Regions from separate parts of the Neobacillus terrisolis genome, predicted to be linked through region 3. Evidence: predicted binding sites of a transcription regulator. Region 3 holds the regulator's gene; each other region holds the start of a gene.
The links. The regulator Rex, encoded in region 3, represses fermentation and respiration genes when NADH is low (regulators of the CRP and FNR family bind a similar motif). The targets are predictions, from matches to a motif close to TTGTGAAATATTTCACAA.

Region 1 (3,748 bases), on a different contig from region 3:
TATATAATTCCTCTGCATTCATTCCTTCTTGAAAGAGATACGTCCCTTTTTTTGTTTGGATGGTACGATCAGCAAATCGGAGTAATTCTTTTATTTGAATGGAATGAGTAGGTTTAACAGTATTAGTCATCATTATCTTCACCCTTATCTTAGAAGATTTCCAGTGGCGAATCTCATCTATTTGTATTAATACTAACATCCACATAGTGTAAATAGAAAGGTGAGTGAAGCGTTATTTCATTTTATTTCGAAGTTTAGCCACAATTTCTTCACAGAAAAGACATATGAATTTGAATAAAAACAGATTGTTTATCAGGTTAACTCGAGAATTGTTGAAGAATAAGTGAATATATTTATATACGGATTAATGTTTTTGTGAGATAATTAACAGTCAAAGAATCGTTTTCACTGTTACAATATTTTTAAGGACTTCTATGTATATGGAGTTGAAAAATATGACCAAAAGACAAGTAAGAGATCAATTAGACAGGCCGCTGCGAGACATTCGAATTTCTGTAATCGATCGCTGTAATTTTCGTTGTCAATATTGTATGCCTGCCGAACTATTCGGTCCGGATTTTGCCTTTTTACCTAGATCAGAGTTATTAACATATGAAGAAATACATCGTCTAGCAACCCTTTTTATTAAACTAGGAGTGGAAAAGATTCGCTTAACTGGAGGAGAACCTCTGTTAAGAAAAGATTTACCAGTTTTAATTAAGATGTTGTCTAATATTGATGGTCTTAGAGATATCGCCTTAACGACGAATGGAGTGTATTTGCCAAAGTATGCCAAAGAGTTAAGGGAAGCAGGCCTTAAAAGGGTGAATATTAGTTTAGATAGTCTAAATGATGAACTATTTGGCACGATAAACGGTAGAAATGTTGGGGTAGGTCCAGTCCTGAAAGGGATTGAAGCTGCCAAAGAGGCGGGATTGGGTATCAAAATTAACATGGTCGTTAAAAAAGGACTAAATGATACAGAAATTATCCCAATGGCTGCCTTTTGTAAAGAGCGAGGCTTGGAGCTCCGTTATATTGAATTCATGGATGTAGGCAGTACGAATGGCTGGAAAATGGATGATGTTGTCACCAAAAAACAAATCTATGAAATGCTTAAGAATGAATTTGAATTAGAAACGGTAGAACCAGCGTATTATGGTGAAGTGGCCAAACGTTATCGATATAAGGACACGAATGTAGATGTTGGGTTTATTACCTCAGTTTCTGAATCCTTCTGCTCTACCTGTACTAGAGCGAGACTATCCGCAAATGGACAAGTCTTCACTTGTTTATTCAATGGAAATGGTCATGATATAAAAGAATTCATGAGAAGCGGAGTAAGTGACGAAGACTTGGAGAACAGAATAAAGGATATCTGGGGTCAACGATCTGATCGCTATTCTGATGAACGAACAGAGGAAACAAGAAAAGCGCGTAAGAAAATCGAAATGTCCTATATCGGCGGTTAACGGCAATTAAATTTTATATCAGGAAAAAAGAAAAGGCTGCGGGGTTCGCAGCCTTTTTTCTCGTTTTTTATAGATATCTTGGGAACAGAATATTGTTCTCAAGGTGGACGTGCATGAAGGTTTCTCCTTCGAGCATCTCGAGACGTTTGTAGACGAGGCGGTAGGTTCCGCATGCGTCAATTGGAGGTACAAAGTCTGATGTGATGTCTCGTAATTCTTTTAAAATGGCCCCTGCATGGTCATGTTCTTTCTCTAATTCCTGAATTTCTTTCATCATTTCTTCTCGCTCTGCACCCTCTGCTTCAGCAAGCTTCAATAGCATTGGGAAAACCGTTGCTTCTTCTTTTGCTGTATGCTCTAATAGCTCCTTCTTTAGTTCATAAAAGAGGTCATGCATTCTAATTAATTCTGGATGAGAATCACCATGTACTCTTGCGACCTTTGTTACATACGGACTTAGCATTGAAAGCTCTTCTTCAAGGGGACGGTGGTATTTATCAATAACATGATTGATTAATGTTTGTGAATCAGTATTTGTCCATACCTCAAGGTCGATTGGTTCATTTACGCTGTTTTTGTAAACTTCAGCTAGTTCAGCCATTAATGTTTCCATATTTACATTTCTTTCAGCAGCAGCTTCGGCTACTGGGCGATTTCCGCCACAGCAAAAATCAATACGATAGCTTTTGAAAAGATCACTTGATTTTGGTAGTTCATTGACAATATCTCTAACTAATGAAGTTTCTGTAAATGGCATAGTATTCATGAAAGTTCCTCCTTATTACCCTTTGTGTTATTTTCCCCTTTAGCATAACGAAAATGCAGGTTATGGTTGGTGACATAAATCACACAAGATGAATGTTTTTATTAACATGTAAAAATTACAGGAATATGGGTCTTTAGTGAGAAAATATCTCAATTTGTGATGTTTTTCATGTTGACGAACAACTTGATAGGCTTATAATGATATGGCAGATGGTGAAAACTAGAGATATTTCAATACATAAGCAAGCTTGTTTAAACATAGGAGTTGAAAAGAATGTTGGATCGTAGAATACCCATTCCAATTGCTGATGCTGTTGGTCAAGTGATGAAGTATAAAAGAAATGGATTAACGGAATATGTGTCAATTTTTGAAAGTCACAATCGATTTTTATCGGAGGATTTAATCGCAACAAGCGATGTACCACATTTTGATCGAGCCCCTTATGATGGTTTTGCGATTCGCTCGATTGATTCTCAAGCAGCTTCCCTTGATCATCCTGTAGAATTTGAAGTAATTGATCATATTGGAGCTGGAGCAGTATCTGCCAAGATATTAGGCCCGTATCAAGCAGTAAGAATTATGACGGGTGCCCAAATGCCTGATGGAAGTGACGCAGTTGTCATGCTTGAACTTGCAAAAGAATTTGTGCAAGATGGGAAGAATTTCATTTCCATCAAGCGCTCTTATAAGCCGGGGGACAATGTCTCGTTTACTGGGGAGGATGCCAATAAAGGTGAAGTCCTTGTAAAAAAAGGAACATTGATTAATCCTGGTATTCAAGCGATGCTCGCGACCTTTGGTTATGCGCAGGTTCCCGTTTCGAAAAAACCAATCGTCGGCCTGTTTGCAACTGGTACGGAACTACTAGAGGTAGATGAACCACTTGAGCCTGGGAAAATTCGAAACAGTAATTCCTATATGATTTCTGCACAAATCGATCGGGCAGGAGCAGAGGTTTCTTATTTCGGAAAACTTCCAGATGATTTTGATACATGCTATGAGGCGGTAACATCAGCGTTAAGTAAGGTGGATTTACTCTTAACGACCGGTGGTGTTTCAGTCGGTGATTTTGACTTTATGCCAGCAATATACGAGAAAATGGGGGCAGAAGTCCTGTTTAATAAGGTGGCGATGAGACCGGGCAGCGTTACGACCGTAGCTCAATTTAACGGTAAACTGTTATTTGGCCTCTCAGGAAATCCATCTGCATGTTATGTTGGTTTCGAATTATTTGCCCGTCCAATAATTAGGACGTTCCTGTTTTCAGAAAAGCCGCACCTCCGAAAAGAAAAAGCCATCTTAGAGGTGGATTTTCCAAAGGCTAATCCATTTACTCGATTTGTAAGAAGTTCGGTAACGGTGAAAGATGGCCGCCTTGTTGCAGCACCGAGCGGATTAGATAAATCCAATATCGTGATGAGTTTGGCTGGAGCCAATTCGTTAATGATTTTGCCAGGTGGAACAAGAGGGTACGAGGCCGGAACAGAAGTGGAGGTTTTGTTGCTTGAGG
Region 2 (3,748 bases), on a different contig from region 3:
AATAAAATGTACCGAGTGTCACATCGAACCTGGTGCTGCAAATTTAGTCATACATAAAGTGGAATCACTAAAAGAAGTTTACTATCATATTGTCGGACCGCCGGACCCAATCATTCAAACCGTAGCTGTTTCTGATGAAAATTGTAAGCACTGTCATTCAAAGAATCGCTTAATTTCCGCTAATGGTGATTTAATTGTTAATCACGAGGGTCATATCGAGGAGGGCATTCCTTGTATTACCTGCCATAGCGGGGTCGCCCACGCGAAAATCGTTGAGCGTGGTATTAATGGATCCAACACATATGATTACTGGAAGATGTCAAACGCCAAAAAGTTAATAGATGAAGAATATGTCAGACCAAACATGGGAACATGCATTGATTGTCATGACCAAGTCAATCAAGGGAAGAAACCTTGGAAGGATATAGCTTATAGTTTGCCGGAAAAACCTGAGGAACAAAAGAAGAAGGAAAGTACTTACGTATTTAAGCCAACCCCTGAAATGGAAGCGGGGGTTTTAGAACGAGATGTTCCCGAAAACACACAAAAGATTATCCTTCAGGCTTTAGGTCACCAAAAGGATGGTGTGAAGATCTCGATGGATTGCTTTGTCTGTCACCAAAAGATTAATACACCTAAGAATCACGATGAAAAATTATGGGGGAAGCAACATGGGAATTTTGCTTTAGATGATTTGGAAGAATGTTTAGATTGCCACCAGGATTCTAAATGGGTGAAAAAGTTTGAAAAGCAGGATATACGAGATTTACTTTCCGGAACTAAAGAGAAAGAATTAATCGCCCAAAAACAAATGACTGTAAAAGAATTATCGCGGACTAACAACTTCTGTTTCACCTGTCATCAAGTGACTAGACCTGAGGATCACCTAGACCGATACACTTGGCTGACAGATACACACCGCTTTGGTGGAGATTCAAAAGAATCCCGTGAAGGATGCTATGCTTGCCATGATTTCTATAAGCCTGATCCAATAAAGGGGCTAACAGCACCTTCAGACGTATACTGTCAATTCTGTCATCAAAATGGCTTTAAAGACGAGCCTATTTCAGGTATTGAATAAGGAATCAAGAGATAAACAAAATCTATTTAAAAAGAAACGGTGTCTTCATAAAAAAAACACAATTTATCTTATTGACAAGAAGTTTGTGAAAATCTATCTAGTATTTAGATTCTATTTTATTCCTGACGAATTTATTAAAAGGAATTTGAAGAATAGGATAAGTGCAAATTAATAGTGAGCACGACGGAAGTGATAATCTCACCTTCGTCGTGCTCTTTTATTATTTCTAAATAAGTTAACCTGATAATTATACATAAAATTCAGCAATACTTCGTATTTACTCTATTTATAGGTAAAAATTGATTTACCACTATTTCAATTCTTTATTTGTTCACATAGAGTAGACACAATTGTTTCCATTCTGTCACTTTTATGTGATTTTTGTGAGGGAATTTTGAGTATGATTTTGTTAGTGAAATAATTTTTTAGGAGAATATTTAACACTGTTGTTGTGTTGTTTTTCTTGCCTTTTTAAGCGTTTTCAATTTTAATTATTTAAATATTTAATTTCCGATTTTTTCTAGATTGTGTAAAAAAACTGAATAAAAAGTAATGCGTCTTTTTTCACAAATTGTCCATTGGAAAAAACCCTTACAAAGTAAGATACTAACTTTAGAGAGGTAAAAAACATAGAAAAATAACTAGATATTATTTACAACAGAAAGGGTGAACATCAGTGGCCTTTGGGAGAAAGAAAAAGACCCAAGACGAGAATTCAGGGGAAAAGAAACCCGGTCTGGTCCGAAGACTATGGAGGAAGTTCCGTAGTATAGATTGGAAGAATCCTGTTAACCGCTGGAAGGCGCTATTTGTATCATTATTTGCATTTATTGCATTATTGGGAGTTATGTACGGAGCTGTTGCAGCTACCTCAACTCCAACATTCTGTAAAACCTGTCATGAGATGGCTCCGGAACACGTTACTTTCCAAGCCAGTGCTCACAGTGAAATCTCGTGTGTTCAGTGTCACGTCAACCCAGGTATGGTTAATACCATGGTTCACAAAGTTTATGCATTAAAAGAAGTTTACTACCACATTGTTGGTCCGCCTGATCCAATAGCACAGACGGATGCAGTCGAGGATGTTAACTGTGTACAGTGTCACTCGCAAAACCGTTTAGTAACAGCAACTGGGGACCTGAAAGTAAATCATAAGGGCCATATTGAAGAAGGCATTCCATGTATCACTTGTCATAGTGGTGTAGTTCACGCTAAAGCGGTTGAACGTGGTCTAAATACTCAAGAAAACTTAGATTACTGGACTCCAGAAAATGCTGAAAAATTAATGGGTGAACAATATATGCGCCCTAACATGGGAACTTGTATTGACTGTCACGATCAAGTGAACCAAGGCAAAAAACCTTGGAAAGATATTGCCTACAGCTTACCTGAAAGCACTCACGGTAAAGAGCATGAAGAAAAAGAAAGTTCTAAAGAAGAAAACCATGATGCTGAAGCTACTGAAGTGAGTGCTGCAGAAGCTGAAAAAGTAAGCCATCAGAAAACGCAGGATATCATTCTGCAAGCAGTTGGTAAACAGAAACAAGACGTGAAGCTTTCAATGGAATGTTTCACTTGTCACATTGAAATTAATACACCGAAGAACCACGATAACGTAGCTTGGAATCAAAGTCACGGTGGTGACGCATTAGACAGACTCGATGAATGTATCGACTGTCACCAAGATTCTAAGTGGATTAAAATATTCGCAAAGCAAGATATTCAACAATTGCTAAAAGGTAGCACAGACAAAGAGAAATATACAAAGAATATCCTTGTTGTAAAAAATGAGTCTCGTCAAAATCATTTCTGTAGCACATGTCACGCTAACCGTCCTCCTGGACACGTCGACAGTGACACTTGGTTAACTGCACATGCTTCACAAGCACAAACAAATGAAGCAAAGTCTAATTGCTATGTATGTCACGATAAAGAAAAGCCAAATGAAGCATCAACTGATATTAAAGCACCAACAGATGTGTATTGCCAATTCTGTCACAGAACAGGATTTAAAAGTGAAAAGCTTTAAAGATTAACAGTCTAGAAGGAGGGTAAACAATGGAAGAACAGCATAATGAACAACCAACCCCTCCCCCATCCAGTAATAAGTTAAAAATCATTAAGGGACTAACCTTAACGTTTATATTTCTCCTTGTCTTTTTTGGTCTCGGATTCGTAGGAGTAGAATCGACTTCAAGTTCGAAATTCTGCTCCTCGTGCCACGAGATGAAGCCACAATACTATACCTGGAAGGCTTCCACTCATAGTGAAGTCGATTGCGTCAGCTGTCATATTCAGCCAGGCGCAGAGAATTTTGCAAAAGCGAAAGCAAACGGCCTAGTCGAAGTATATATGAAAACAACAGACAAATACCAAGCTCCTATTAAAATGCCTAACTTGATTCCGGATGAAGCTTGTGAAAGGTGTCACAATATCAAAACTCGTAACTTCTCAGTATCCGGTGATTTAATTATTCCGCACACGAAACATAAAGAAGAGGGAATCGAGTGCGTTCAGTGTCACAGCGGTACAGCTCATGGTGAAATTTCTGATCGGAAAGTAACCTATAAAAGTGATTATGGCAAATGGAATGAAAAGCTTGGGGCATCGTTAATGAGTGACAAGAAATTCACGAGTCCACAAATGGACACATGTATGGAATGCCAC
Region 3 (3,748 bases):
ATTCAGCTTTTGGACGATTGTTTTTAAAAGGGTAGACTTTCCGACCCCGTTAGGGCCAACTAGTGCGATGCTTTCCCCTCGTGTAATTCGGAAGGAAATATTTTCAGCTACTTTTTCGTTATCATAGCCCACTGCGACAGCATTGACATTAAGGACTTCATTACCGCTCTGCTTTTCTATATCAAAAGAAAACGTTGCTGATTTTTCGTTTCCGGCGGGCCGATTCATGACATCCATTCGATCGAGTTGTTTACGGCGGCTTTGAGCCCGTTTCGTTGTCGAAGCACGAGCGAGATTGCGAGCAATAAAGTCTTGTAATTTTGCAATTTCATCTTGTTGCTTTTCAAACATTTTTAACTCGCGTTCATAGTTTTCAGCTTTTTGTTGTAAATACGAGCTATAGTTTCCAACGTATTTCATAATTTGCTGCCGCGACATTTCGTAAACCTGGTTAACGACCTTGTCCAAAAAGTAGCGGTCATGGGAAACGATCAAGATAGCCCCTTCATAATTTTGTAAATATTGCTCCAACCAAGACAATGTATCGATGTCTAAATGGTTGGTAGGTTCGTCTAAAATAAGAATATCCGGTTTTGTTAACAATAGCTTACCAAGGGCCAGCCGTGTTTTTTGTCCACCGCTAAGGCTGGAAATCTTTGTTGTATAATCAAAGCTATGGAAATTTAATCCATGCAATACAGAACGGATATCGGCTTCGTATTGATAGCCTCCCAAGTCTTTAAATTGGGTTTGGAGAAGATCGTAATCTTTTAATAATCTTTCATATACGGAGGTATTATTAAAGATTGCTGGGTCCGACATTTGTAACTCAAAATGTCGTAATTTCTGCTCAAGGTTTTGTAAGGATTCAAATACGGTAAGCATTTCTTCCCAAATCGACAATGTTGATTCAAGTCCGGTATTTTGCGCTAAATAACCGATGGTTACTTCCTTTGGCTTCATGATTTCTCCGGAATCATACGACATGTGTCCGGCGATAATTTTAAGTAAGGTTGATTTTCCTGCCCCGTTTCGACCAACTAATGCAATTCTGTCACGGGTTTGTACTTCAAGTTTTATATTCGATAAAATAAGATCTGCGCCATAAAATTTATTTAATTGGTTAACCTGCAATAATATCATGATATTCACCTCAACTACGATAGAGTAAGTGTAACGTATTCCTGGCATATCATCAATAACCGTAACATGTGAAGAAAAATACAAGTTTGATTCACACTTCATGGAAAAAATAGTGTATCATTCATAAAGAGAGGTGTTGTATGCATGGGAGAATTTACTCATTTTAATGAAGAAGGCCGTGCGAAAATGGTCGATGTAAGCAGTAAACCGGAAACTGTTCGAACGGCAGAAGCCCATTCAAGTATCACTGTAAGCAGTGAAATATATGAGAGAATCACCAATAATGAAATGAAAAAAGGGGATGTTCTTGCGGTAGCACAGGTAGCAGCAGTAATGGCCTGCAAGAAGACGTGGGAGATCATTCCGATGTGTCATCCTATTCCGTTAAATGGTGTCGATGTTTCTTTTTCATGGGAAAAAGAAAATGATGAATATACATTGCTCATTTCAGCGAAGGTGAAAACAAAAGGAAATACTGGTGTCGAAATGGAAGCGTTAACAGCTGCGTCGGTTTGTGCGTTAACGGTTTATGATATGTGCAAAGCCGTAGATAAAGGCATGGTAATTGGAAAAACATATCTGATCGAAAAAACCGGTGGAAAAAATGGGGACTTTCGTAGAGAGAACCGTGTGAAATAATCTTAAATGGGAGAGGCGTGTTGACATGTCGAATGACAATACAACCAAAATTCCACAAGCCACTGCAAAGAGATTACCACTGTATTATCGTTTTTTGAAAAATTTACATTCATCAGGTAAACAGCGTGTATCATCAGCAGAGCTAAGTGAAGCAGTTAAAGTTGACTCAGCAACGATTCGACGGGATTTTTCTTATTTTGGCGCATTAGGGAAAAAGGGCTATGGCTACAATGTTAACTATTTGCTAACCTTTTTTCGAAAAACGCTGGATCAGGACGAACTGACGAAGGTTGCGTTAATTGGTGTCGGGAATCTAGGAACGGCATTTTTAAATTACAATTTCTTAAAAAATAATAATACAAAGATTGAAATCGCATTTGATGTAGATGAGGCGAAGGTCGGCACAAAAATTGGAGATGTACCCGTTTACCATATGGATGATTTAGAGCAAAAGATCGAAGAAGAGGATATTCAAGTGGCCATTTTAACGATACCTGCTCCTGTGGCCCAAACTACTACGGATCGGCTCGCATCTGTAAACATTAAAGGGATTCTAAATTTTACACCTGCTCGATTAAATGTCCCTTCAAGCATTCGAGTTCATCATATTGATTTAGCGGTAGAATTACAATCACTCGTCTATTTCTTAAAGCATTATCCAAATAGCACAGAAGAATAATCAAAAAATGAGCCCGTTATCTAGGCTCATTTTTATTTTGGGTTATTTTTCTTAATTTAAAGTAAAGGGCTACCAATTTTAGCCCAGAGCCGAAATCAAATGTGGCGAGGAGGACAAGGATGATACTAAAGAAATCCCAGCCATATTGATTAACATTATCAATCGCAAAATAGGTAAATAAACAAGCTAAAACAATATGAATACTTCCGGTAAGCAAAGGTGATTGTATCATAAAAATCCTCCGATAAAGCTTTGAATTTTTTCTGATTGTTCAATGAGCCGATCGATATCCTCTTTATACACAGTTTGGATCAGCACAACGAGCGTGTTCATTGAAACATGGGCAAAGATGGGTACGATAATTCGCTTTGTTTTTACATAAAGATAGGCAAAGGTAAAGCCCATCGCTGAATATAACAAAGTATGCTCCGGTTCCATGTGAGCTAAAGAAAAAATAACGGAGCTTATGAGAGCAGATAAAAAGAAATTCAGTCGTTGATAAAGAGCTCCAAAAATAATTTTTCGAAAAACAATTTCCTCTAAAATAGGTCCGATGATCGAGCTGATTAAAATAATAACTGGAAAGCTTTCGATCACGGTTAATATTTGTTGGGTATTATCCGAGCCTATTTTGATTCCTAGCATCGCTTCAATATTGGCTGCAACTTGTTGAGCAAATAAGGCAAGAAAAACACCGGAAATGGCCCAGAAGATCGACAAGGATATACTAGCTTGATTCCGTTCTAACCTAGTCGTAAATTCACCGCGCAAAACCCAAAGCACAAGGATAAGGGATACAGTAAAGCTTGTGACAAGCCAAATCGGAACGGCCAGTATTTTCATTTCGCTCGCTGAATATCCAAATAGAGTCCCAATGTAGGCGGTTAAGGGTAAACCAACAAGACTAGACAATTGTAGAGTTAAAAAGATAATAATGACGATCCAATACTCTTTTTTCAAATTATGCTTCTCCTTAAAAAAACTAATGAACTAAGCTCAATTGTACAAATTATCAAGGGTAGATACAAATGAATAAGATTTGTAGAAAAAATTTTTTGCCAATATGGATAAAAACGGTAATAAGATGCATACTTTATAAGGTTGAGAAAAGCATGGACCAAAATAAAAAAAATTTACCATCTCTCTTGCAAAAGATGGTGCAATTATTTATTATAATAATTGTGTTAGCACTCGATAGAGGAGAGTGCTAATAAATAATAATCTACATATTATTTGAGGAGGTTGTTTCTCTTGTTAAAGCCAATTGGTGATCGTATTGTTATTGAG
Region 4 (3,748 bases), on a different contig from region 3:
GGAAGGCTTGATCATGTAAGTTTTCAGTAATGATCACATAGCCCATCGCGTCCATCATTGCATTGTCAGTGGTTGGTAAAATCGGAATCCATTCGTCGGCAAATGCAACAACCGTATCTGTGTAACGCGGGTCAATTACGACGATTTTCGTGCCGTTTTTCTTCGCCGCTAACAGGAAATCACGGTATGGAGTTGAGAAAATAATCTCGGCAGGATTTTGCCCCCAAAGGATGATATATTTTGAGTGAAGCAAGCTGTCATAGCTGTTTCCTGAATTATTTGATCCGTAAGTATACGGGGTAGCAACGTTACTTGCTCCGGAGCTATAATCATTCCGATAATGAAGGAAACCGCCGGTTAAGGCCATTAATCTTCTTGCACAAGTCCGTCCGGCATAAAGCCCTTGGTTACCGGATGCATAATTGGCATATCTTGAATCTGGGCCATATTTATCGCCGATCCTCTTCATTTCAGAGGCAATCGTGTCAACGGCTTCTTCCCAGCTGATTCGTTCGAATTTTCCTTCGCCACGCTTGCCAACCCGCTTCATTGGGTATTTCAGGCGGTCGGGATGATACAGCATCGAGCGATAGCTTCTTCCTCTGACACAAGCTCTTAATGCAGGAGTGGACAGATCGTCACCTTTGTTGGTGTCCGTACTAATCCGAACGACAACGCCATCTCGCACATGTGCTTTAATGACACATTTTCCACCGCAGTTGTTTACACTACAAGTAGAAACGACGGTTTCAGTAACCTCCTTAATCTCCGGACTTTTTACTTCCTTCTTATCTATTAAAAGCTTCGTGCCGATTCCCCCGGCAATAACCGGAACGGCTGCTGCACCAGTCCATTTTAAGAAGGTTCGGCGCTTCATATTCGTTGAAATTAACGGCTTTTTATCTGACATTTGCTAATGCCTCCTTTATCTCTATCAATGATTCATAATCAGATTCGATAAAATCCTCAAGCAGCATGGCTGCTCCTTTAAATAAAAGACTGTCAGTATTCTTAGTAATTTTCGCGCAAAAAGCCGGGATCCATTGACGTATGTGCTGGTCAAGAAAGTCAATTTGATGGTCTAACAGAGCATCAAGCTTGGCAAAATCCGCTTCCTGCAAACATAAGTTATTTACATGCATTAAAAACTCTAATTCAATCGTAATGTGGTCATCCGGTTCATTGTTTTCACGGACAAACTCTAGTCCAAACTCGTGATAACAACGGCGAACCTGGTAAGTGGATTCATCAAAAAGGAGTTGTTCTTTGCTCCGATAGACAGATTCCCAAGGAGGAGCCACGATCATACCCGGCCCTAAGAATAGGCGGTTAAACTCTGCCTCTGCTTCCTGAAGCTCGGATTCTGTTACTCTATTAAAAAATTGATAGAGATATTCGCCACCTTGATTAAGTTCTTGTAACCCTTGAAAGCTGCCTTGATCTTTGAGCTCGGAAATCGTTGTTGCGGAAAGAGGTTTGAAAAATAACAATTGTAAAAACTGGTAAAAATTTTGTCTAACCTTGAAGTAATCCAACAGTGGGGCAGCATCGATTGTTTGCATAAGTCCACTCCCTGCAGAAATTTGTATTTGTGAATAATTTCACAATATTTATAGCCATAGTTCTCCCATATAAAAAAATAGGGAAGTGAAATTACTCACATCATTCATTTCGGTATATCAATATAATGAAGATTTATCTATCATCTTGATTTTACAGCATTCCATATATATAGAAATTAAGCGTGGGAATTCTTCACATATTATTCAAAATGTGTAGACAAAATATGGACGATTTTATAAAATTAATATTTTTTTAATATATTGATGCAAGGGGACGGTTCTCCTGCATCAAAAAGGAGCAGGAGAACCGTCCCCATGATTCAAAAAGGAGCGGGAGAACCGTCCCCTTGATTGACTGGGGGGAGTGGCTGTACTATAATTAGAATGTTATGGGTTCTTTCTGAAGGGGCTTAAGCGGCGCACGGGAATCGTTATGAACGTGCTTTTTGAATGGATTTTGAAGATATTAACGCAGTGTATAAGACTGGTTTATTTTTATAAAAAAGAAAAAATTTAGAGGTGAAGAATCATGTTTGATCGTCTTCAAGCGGTTGAAGATCGTTATGAGAAGCTGAATGAGCTTTTGAGTGATCCGGATATTGTGAATGACCCGAAGAAGCTTCGCGATTATTCGAAGGAGCAAGCTGATATACAGGAAACGGTGCAAGCATACCGTGAGTATAAGGATGTTAGGGAGCAGATTGCTGATGCGAAGGCAATGCTCGATGAGAAGCTGGATGCGGAAATGCGCGAGATGGTGAAGGAAGAGTTAAGTGACCTGGAGGCGCAGAAGGTTGAGTTACAGGAGAGAATGCGGATTCTCTTGATTCCGAAGGACCCGAATGATGATAAGAACGTTATCTTTGAAATTCGTGGTGCTGCCGGTGGTGAGGAGGCTGCATTGTTTGCGAATACTCTTTACCGGATGTACAGCCGTTATGCGGAAACGCAGGGCTGGAAAACGGAAGTAATCGATGCGAATCCAACTGGTCTTGGCGGTTTTAAAGAGATTATCTTCATGATTACCGGTAAAGGTGCTTATTCGAAATTGAAGTTTGAAAATGGGGCCCACCGCGTGCAGCGTGTTCCGGAAACGGAATCTGGCGGCCGGATTCATACGTCAACGGCGACGGTTGCTTGTTTGCCGGAAGCGGAAGATGTGGAAGTGGAGATTCATGATAAAGATGTCCGCGTCGATACGTACTGTTCAAGCGGCGCCGGCGGACAATCGGTTAACACGACTGCGTCAGCGATCCGTGTTACGCACATTCCAACTGGGATTGTGGTAACGTGTCAGGATGAGAAGTCGCAGCATAAGAATAAGGACAAGGCGATGAAGGTATTGCGTGCCCGTGTGTATGATAAGTTCATGCAAGAGGCGCAGGCGGAATATGATGAGGTGCGTAAGAGCGCGGTTGGAACGGGTGACCGTTCGGAGCGGATTCGTACGTATAACTATCCGCAAAACCGTGTAACCGATCACCGTATTGGTTTGACGTTGCAGAAGTTAGATCAAATTATTGAAGGCCGACTCGATGAGATTATCGATGCGTTGATTTTAGAAGACCAGTCTAGCAAGTTGGAGTCTGGTTCAGATGAGTAAGATTTATGAAGCCCTGCACTGGGCTTCTTCTTTTTTAAAGGAGAAGGCTCGGGATGAGAATGCCGGGGAGCTGTTGTTGCGGTTTGTGACGGGGAAGTCGCGCTCGGAGTTGTTTGCGAGTTTTCATGATGAGCTTTCCGCTGATGTGGAGGCGCGCTTTCGGGCTGCAGTCGAGACGCATGCAGCGGGGCGGCCGGTTCAGTATATTATTGGGTATGAGGAGTTTTATGGACGGCGCTTTTTGGTGAATGAAGAGGTGCTGATTCCGCGTCCGGAGACGGAAGAGCTTGTGTATGGGATGCTGGAGCGCGTTGGGGCTGTTTTTGGTAAAAATAAAGCCGTGGACGTTGTCGATATTGGGACTGGCAGCGGCGCGATTGCGGTGACGTTGAAGCTGGAGAATCCGGCGTTGCAGGTTGTGGCGAGTGATTTAGCGTTGGCGTCTTTGGAGGTTGCGAGGGAGAATGCGTCGCGGCTTGGCGCAGCGGTGGAGTTTGTTCACGGCGATTTACTGCAGCCGTTTATTGCCGAGGGCCGGAAGTTTGATGTGGTGATTTCGAATCCACCGTATATTCCGGTAGGC

Region 1: a site for Rex is predicted at 2,393-2,410, ahead of ric (iron-sulfur cluster repair di-iron protein). Genes of this name have one in related genera too.
Region 2: a site for Rex is predicted at 1,634-1,651, ahead of ACI48O_RS07035 (cytochrome c3 family protein). Genes of this name have one in related genera too.
Region 4: a site for Rex is predicted at 1,590-1,607, ahead of ACI48O_RS09245 (TorD/DmsD family molecular chaperone). Genes of this name have one in related genera too.

Annotation. Positions count from the first base shown of each region.
Region 1 is NZ_JBKFGH010000004.1:243,073-246,820, forward strand. Features, by position in the region: gene ACI48O_RS03265 (Crp/Fnr family transcriptional regulator) at 1-130, opposite strand, end outside; gene moaA (GTP 3',8-cyclase MoaA) at 456-1,472, shown strand; gene ric (iron-sulfur cluster repair di-iron protein) at 1,540-2,238, opposite strand; gene ACI48O_RS03280 (molybdopterin molybdotransferase MoeA) at 2,512-3,748, shown strand, end outside; gene mobB (molybdopterin-guanine dinucleotide biosynthesis protein B) at 3,743-3,748, shown strand, end outside.
Region 2 is NZ_JBKFGH010000008.1:287,841-291,588, reverse strand. Features, by position in the region: gene ACI48O_RS07040 (cytochrome c3 family protein) at 1-1,081, shown strand, start outside; gene ACI48O_RS07035 (cytochrome c3 family protein) at 1,758-3,110, shown strand; gene ACI48O_RS07030 (cytochrome c3 family protein) at 3,140-3,748, shown strand, end outside.
Region 3 is NZ_JBKFGH010000047.1:4,279-8,026, forward strand. Features, by position in the region: gene ACI48O_RS22020 (ABC-F family ATP-binding cassette domain-containing protein) at 1-1,143, opposite strand, end outside; gene moaC (cyclic pyranopterin monophosphate synthase MoaC) at 1,288-1,782, shown strand; gene ACI48O_RS22030 (redox-sensing transcriptional repressor Rex) at 1,808-2,461, shown strand; gene ACI48O_RS22035 (YdiK family protein) at 2,478-2,693, opposite strand; gene ACI48O_RS22040 (CPBP family intramembrane glutamic endopeptidase) at 2,690-3,421, opposite strand; gene groES (co-chaperone GroES) at 3,713-3,748, shown strand, end outside.
Region 4 is NZ_JBKFGH010000013.1:139,104-142,851, forward strand. Features, by position in the region: gene ACI48O_RS09240 (DMSO/selenate family reductase complex A subunit) at 1-910, opposite strand, end outside; gene ACI48O_RS09245 (TorD/DmsD family molecular chaperone) at 900-1,562, opposite strand; gene prfA (peptide chain release factor 1) at 2,092-3,165, shown strand; gene prmC (peptide chain release factor N(5)-glutamine methyltransferase) at 3,158-3,748, shown strand, end outside.